DNA from 3 places in the Pararhizobium qamdonense genome. Region 2 is predicted to be linked to each of the others. Evidence: riboswitches for the same ligand, from Rfam matches in the RefSeq annotation. Region 2 holds a riboswitch; each other region holds the start of a gene.
The links. A riboswitch is a leader RNA that binds a small molecule or an ion and turns the genes downstream of it on or off. The one in region 2 is predicted to bind cobalamin.

Region 1 (2,260 bases), on a different replicon from region 2:
GGTGCCGACGCCAAGGCCGAGCAGAACGGCTGAGGAGACCTCGCCATTCTTCGCTTCGATCATCGTCGGCTTGCGGCTGGTGCGCGAGGCGACTTCGTTGCGGACAAAGGCAAGGCCGGTCGAATCGAGCAGGTCGGTCTTGTTGAGAATGATCAGGTCGGCAGCCGTCAGCTGGTCCTCGAACAGTTCCTCGATCGGGCTTTCATGGTCGAGATTGTCGCCGTTGACGCGCAGAGCATCGACCTTGTCGTGATCGTCGGCGAAGCGTCCGGCGGCAACTGCAGCACTGTCGACCACGGTGATCACGCCATCGACGGTCACCTGCGTGCGGATATCCGGCCAGTTGAAGGCGGCGATCAGCGGCTGCGGCAGGGCAAGGCCGGATGTCTCGATAACGATGTGATCCGGGCGATTTTCGCGTTCCAGGAGCTTGGTCATGGTCGGGATGAAATCGTCGGCGACGGTGCAGCAGATGCAGCCATTGGTCAGCTCGATAATATCGTCCTCGCTGCAGGCTTCCGCGCCGCAGCCCTTCAAGACGTCGCCATCGACGCCGAGATCGCCGAATTCGTTGATGATCAGCGCGATGCGGCGGCCGCCGGCATTTTGCAGGATGTTGCGGATCATCGTCGTCTTGCCGGCACCGAGAAAGCCGGTGATGACGGTGGCCGGGATCTTGCCGTGAGCGGCTTTTTCAATGGTCATGGATCAACCCTTCATTTTCAGCGGCAATCCGGCCGCGATAAAATAGACGTCTGCGGATATCGCCGCAATGATCTGGTGCAGCCGGCCGGCATGGTCGCGAAAGTCGCGCGCCATCCGGTTTTCCGGCACGATGCCCAGCCCGACTTCGTTGGACACGAAGACCAGCCTGGCCTTGGCCTGCGGCACATAGGCCGCCAGCCGTTCAAATTCCGCCTGTATATCCCGATGCTCCATCATCAGATTGGTGACCCAGAGCGTCAGGCAATCGATGAGGATGATACGATCGGGCGCATCGATCGATTTCAGGCAGGAGGCGAGTTCAAGCGGTTCCTCATGGGTTTGCCAGTCATCCCCGCGGCGATCGCGATGCTCGGTAATCCTTGCCTGCATTTCGCCGTCCCAGGCCCTTCCGGTCGCGACGTAATGCATGCGCAGACCCGACGCCACGACAAGTTTCTCGGCGAAAGCGGATTTGCCGGAACGGGCGCCGCCCAAGACCAGCACGCAGCCTGACTGTATCGATGTCATAAAATGATCCCGGCCTCAGCGCGCGCCGGAAATAAACGCAATCTGTGCACGGCGGGTACCGGCCTGTGCGGCAACGCAAAACGGTCCGTTCCGGGAACGGGATGATAAAGCCATGACAACCTCCGTGCTGGCATCGGGAGCATTTCTCCCTGGATCGGGCGGACCCCAAAATAAAGATGGCGTCCTTGAGGGTGGCAGGTCTCCTGGCTCACGGCGCCACGTCCTTATCAGGGGACGAACGGGTCCGCCTCGCCTTCCCGGAGCTTTTGCGCCGGATTGCGTGACCGCAATCGGCGGGCATCGTGAAGAGGTGGACGATTCGTAGACATAGAGGCGTCCAGCCCCGGCTGATCACAATGCCGCTCCAGTGGCTTTTCCGGTTGGGCCGGTCCTGTCCGCCGCCGCGAATGCGGACAGTCCGGACGTATCGGCTTTCCCGGATGGCGAACCCTGACCGTTCTACAGTCGCGGGGTCGGCTGCGATAAGGACGCCCGGCATGGGTCCGGCCCGTCGCATTCCCATTTACTCCCGGCATGCAACGGCATACCGGGAACCATCCAATGGCTGATGATTAGGCGCTCGCCCGGATCAAGTCAATTGCGGCGCATCCGCAGACACCCGCACATCGGCAGACGAGGCTTGATCTCCGCTGCCATGCCTTTTACGACGGGTCAGAGACAGGACGGCCAAGCCATGAAGCTGAAAATGATACCGAAACTCGACCTGCGGCGGCTCAGCTCTCTTTCCCTGCTTTTCGACATCGGGCGGATACGCGCCTTTGCGCGGCGAAGCGAACTGGGTCTGGTCACCGCCGGTATCATCGTCGGCGTCACGTCTGGCTTGGCTGTTACGGCGATGAGCATCATATCCAGCCGTCTGCACAGCCTGATTTTCGGGATTTCCGACGCAGAGCGCCTCAGCTCCAGCAATCTAATAGGCGAAATCTCCGTGTTGATCGCGCCCATTGTCGGCGGCATCCTTCTGGGTCTGCTGATGTTGCTTCTGGCCTCCTGGCGCAAGAAGCCG
Region 2 (2,260 bases):
GGCCTCATTCTGCTCGCAACACAGTTGCGGGAAACCCGCCCGAGGGAACACCGTGCCGAAAGCGGCCTTCGCAGCGCCATGGCAGCGTATGGCGTGTTGCTGAGGGACAAGAACTTTCTGACGCTGACCTTCATCGGTGGCCTTGGGATTTCCAGCTTCCTCGTCTATCTCGCCAATTCGCCCTTCGTGCTGATCGATTATTACGGGCTAACGCCAACGCAATACAGCTTTGCCTTCTCGATCAATGCCGTGTCGTTCTTTGCGGTATCGCAGGCAACCGGCTGGTTTGGCGAGCGCTTCGGGCTTGTGCGGGTGATGCGGATCGCGGTGACGGCCTTTGCGCTGACCATGGCGGCCATGGCCATCGTCATGAGCCTCGGGTTCAACCAGCTTCCGGTCATGGCCGCATTCCTGTTCGTCGGCTACGGCTTTCTCGGCCTGGTCATCCCGACCAGCGCGGTTCTAGCGCTGGAAGAGCATGGCGAGATCGCCGGCACGGCATCGTCGCTGATGGGAACGCTGCATTTCGTCACGGCCGCCGTCGCCATGGTGATCGCCTCGGTATTCTTCGACGGCACGGCCGTGCCGATGGCCCTGGGCATTGCTCTTTGTGCCGTCGGAGCGCTGCTGCTGACGCAGGCAACCATCGGCCGCCGCCGGGCGATTGCCGCTGCAGAATAAGTGCCTGACTGTTACGGGATGAGTGGCAAAGGCCTGGAGATATCTCCGGGCCTTTTGCATTTTGAGCGGGCAACTAGAACCCGTCATCGCTTAAAGACATAAGCATTCCTTTATGTCTCTTGACTGAGTGTGCCGTTTGCCGCATGTTGGATATATCGTGGTTCTCCGGAGTTCGCATCCGGAGCTAAGAGGGAATCCGGTGCGATGCCGCAAGGTGTCCATGCCGGAGCTGCCCCCGCAACTGTAAGCGGCGAGTTTCTGTCTACCGAACGTCACTGGGACGCAAATGCCCTGGGAAGACCGGACAGCGACGATGACCCGCAAGCCAGGAGACCTGCCGCGATAGATAACGTCCACGGGCGGGGTGTCCCGGTGTGCCGCTTTGCGCAACGGGGACCTTTTGTCCATCGTTCGATACGCAATGCGTCCACTTTGTCCCTTGCCCTCAACAATCGGGGTAAGGAAAATGACCATCACCACAGCAAATCTGGGATTTCCCAGGATCGGGGCCAAGCGCGAACTGAAATTTGCGCTGGAGAGCTATTGGGCCGGCAAGTCGTCCGCAGACGAACTGCTTGCGACCGCAAGGGATCTGCGTGTCAAAAACTGGGCGCTCCAGAAAGACAAGGGTATCGCCACCATCCCCTCCAATGATTTCTCGCTCTATGACCATGTTCTCGACACCGCCGTCATGGTCGGCGCCATCCCTGCCGCCTATGGCTGGAAAGGTGGTCCAGTCGATCTTAAGACCTATTTTGCGATGGCGCGAGGCAGCCAGGGCGGCGGCCACGCGGGCTGCGGCCATGCGGAGCACGGGCATGGCGTACCAGCCCTTGAGATGACCAAATGGTTCGACACCAACTATCACTACATGGTGCCAGAATTCTCAGCCGGTCAGACGTTCGAGCTGACGGCCAACCGGCCGCTCGACGCGTTTCGCGAGGCAAAGGCATTGGGTGTGCACACCCGCCCGGTTCTTCTCGGGCCGCTGACATTCCTCAAACTCGGCAAGGCGGCACAGGATGGCGTTTCGCCGCTCAGCCTGCTCGACAAATTGCTGCCGGTCTACGGACAGGTCCTGGCCGAGCTTTCGCAAGCGGGTGCAGATTGGGTGCAGATCGACGAGCCTTGCCTGGTTCTTGATCTCACGGAGGCGGAACGTGCCGCGTTCGCTCATGCTTACGAGACGCTCAGCACTGCTGCGCCCGGCCTGAAGGTCATGCTGGCAACCTATTTCGGCGCGATCGGTGACAATCTGGAGACGGCGCTCAAACTCAAGGTCGCGGGCCTGCATGTCGATCTGGTGCGGGCGCCGCAGCAGGCCGCCGTGCTGATCGACAAGGCACCGGCGGATCTCGTCCTGTCGCTGGGGATCATCGACGGACGCAATGTCTGGCGCGCCGATCTTGTCGGGCTGTCCAAGCGCATCCAGCCGCTGATCGAAGCGCATGGGCATGGCAAGGTGCAATTGGCACCGTCCTCGTCGCTTTTGCACGTGCCGATCGATCTGACGCTTGAAACGGCGCTTGATCCGGAACTCAGGTCCTGGCTTGCGTTCGCCAATCAGAAACTCGATGAG
Region 3 (2,260 bases), on a different replicon from region 2:
CGGGCTCGACAAATCCGACGGCTGTGGCGCGCCATAGGCATGCGGCGCAGCGATCAGGACAAGACCGGCGATCTTGGCGACGATCTCGCCACGCAGCACGATGAGATAAAGTCCGGCCACAGAGAGAACGATCGCCGCGAGCCACCAGATTTTGCGGTCTTGCAGATCGGCTGCAGGAAAGCCCGGAAGTTCCGGCGGCAGGCCGACGGCCGGCAGGAGATGCACCGCAAGCCAGCCGCAAATGCCCCAGATCGCGCCGTTGCGCAACGTAATCGGCTGGTTGAACACCAGGCTTGCTCCGGCAAGCAGCAGGCCGAAACCGGCACCGGCCACCAGATTGGCAAGCAGCGTGCCGGAGAAACGGCTCATGCCGAACATGATGCCGCCTTCTTCCTCATGCTCGCCCTCATGGGCATAGGCCGGCGTGACCGGCGAGAGTGCGGACAACATCTCGCCAATGACCGAGGACCGGTTGAGCGAGGACTGTTGCTGCTGCTGACCTTCGGTCGTGGCAGGCGGCTCGGCTGCGGGTTCCTTGACTTCGAATTCCTCGGCATGAAGGATGAGCGGGACAACCCGCAATTCCTGTGCCGCCGTCATGAAGACGCCCGCGATCAACCCAGCCACCAATGCGGCCAGAAGTGTTTTGACAATCATGTGATACCCCCAAAAATCAAGCGGAACTGATCGATCTGTCGTGCTCAACGCTTGCTGTGTTTCAATTCCCCACGGCAAAAACCGCCCGATGCAAAAGCATGGGCGCAATCCAGGGCCGCGCGATGTCCTGTCGGAAATCGGCGATCCCTCTCATCGATCAGGTGCGGAAAGCGCAAAGCCTTCCACCGTTCATCAATGGCAAGGGAAGCCGTAGGAGTGGCGGACGTCGTGGGCGGTGTCGTGCAGCACTGCAGAATTGGCAAGGCCTGCACCGAAGACCAGGAAACCACCGATCAACAGGGCGAGAACGGCCGTCGTGATGCGGTCGCTGAGAGAAAGCGGAATGCTTGAAACTGTAGTCGTAGCCATGACAACCTCCGTGATGGCGCGTGGAATATATCCCACTCAATTGGGCACCATGCCCTTCATCAACCGGCAGGTTTCCTGGCTCGCGGCGTCAGGCGCTTTCGCGCCAAGGAGCCTGTCTCACCTTCCCGGGGCAGGGCTTGAAATCCCGTCGCCCTAGTGGCTTTTACCGGCTGAACAAACCGGCATGACAAACTCTGACCGCTCTACAGTCGCGGGGTCGGCCGTGATGAAGATGCCCAGAATGGGTCCACCCGTCACGTTCCCATTTACTCCCCGAAAGCGCCTCGCCCCCAGGGAACCAATTGATCCCGCAATGATTATGCCGTCGTATCATGCATGTCAATTCGGCGCTGCGACCTCCAATGACGTATTGCAGCTCTTGATTTTTCCCCGCAATGTCTAAATTGGATATGTAGTACAACCTGGTATGCGCTCAAGTTGCAACCCGGTTTTTTCAAGAAACACTCAATGGTTGTTTGAATTGAAAGATACTCTTCTTATTCACCGGAACAATAGTTCTTTAGCAATCTTGGTGTAGAATGCGGCGGCGCTGACACGCGAAGCATCACCCACAGAGAAGACCATGAAAGCGGCGAGGTCCGAACAGGAATTTCAGAATATTCTTCGCCGCTTGGGAATTGCGCTCGACGCTTCTCAGATCGGGGTGTGGGAGCACGATACGCAGAAGGACGAAGTCGTCTGGGACCTGCAAATGCATCGGCTCTACGCAACGGGCAAGACACAGAAGCGCGTCAAGGCGGCGGTGTGGATGAATGCGATTCATCCCGATGATTTTGTGCAAGCGCAAGCGGATTTCGATCTCGCGATTGCAACAGGCGACGTTTATTCGTCGGAATACCGGATCATCCTGCCGGACGGCGAAACCCGCCATCTGCGCTCGCGTGCCTATTGTTTCGAGGAAGACGGCCACATCACCTTCATCGGTGCCGAGTGGGACGTGACGGCGGATGTGCTGCTCAATCGCGAATTGCGGCGGCAGAAGGCGATTGCCGAAGCGCGCGCCGTTGCGCTGGAAGTGAGCTCCGAGCGGATACAGCATGCCGCCGAGCACGATTCCCTGACAGGGCTTCCAAACCGCCGCTTTTTCGACCGTCGGCTGGCGGAGCTTGCCGAGGGGGAGGGCCCGGAGAAGCTGGCGATCCTGCATATTGGTCTCGACCGGTTCAAACAGATCAACGACGCGGCCGGCCATGCGGCGGGCGACGATGTCCTG

Region 1: it holds a riboswitch for cobalamin, as region 2 does, so the genes downstream of both, cobU (bifunctional adenosylcobinamide kinase/adenosylcobinamide-phosphate guanylyltransferase) here and metE (5-methyltetrahydropteroyltriglutamate--homocysteine S-methyltransferase) in region 2, are expected to answer to the same signal.
Region 3: it holds a riboswitch for cobalamin, as region 2 does, so the genes downstream of both, PYR65_RS09645 (CbtB domain-containing protein) here and metE (5-methyltetrahydropteroyltriglutamate--homocysteine S-methyltransferase) in region 2, are expected to answer to the same signal.

What each region holds. Positions count from the first base shown of each region.
Region 1 is NZ_CP119566.1:2,377,158-2,379,417, reverse strand. It holds gene cobW (cobalamin biosynthesis protein CobW) at 1-705, opposite strand, end outside; gene cobU (bifunctional adenosylcobinamide kinase/adenosylcobinamide-phosphate guanylyltransferase) at 709-1,233, opposite strand; cobalamin riboswitch at 1,410-1,807, opposite strand; gene PYR65_RS11425 (chloride channel protein) at 1,940-2,260, shown strand, end outside.
Region 2 is NZ_CP119567.1:351,037-353,296, forward strand. It holds gene PYR65_RS22890 (multidrug effflux MFS transporter) at 1-681, shown strand, start outside; cobalamin riboswitch at 823-1,037, shown strand; gene metE (5-methyltetrahydropteroyltriglutamate--homocysteine S-methyltransferase) at 1,148-2,260, shown strand, end outside.
Region 3 is NZ_CP119566.1:1,995,251-1,997,510, forward strand. It holds gene PYR65_RS09640 (CbtA family protein) at 1-657, opposite strand, end outside; gene PYR65_RS09645 (CbtB domain-containing protein) at 850-1,026, opposite strand; cobalamin riboswitch at 1,075-1,344, opposite strand; gene PYR65_RS09650 (bifunctional diguanylate cyclase/phosphodiesterase) at 1,610-2,260, shown strand, end outside.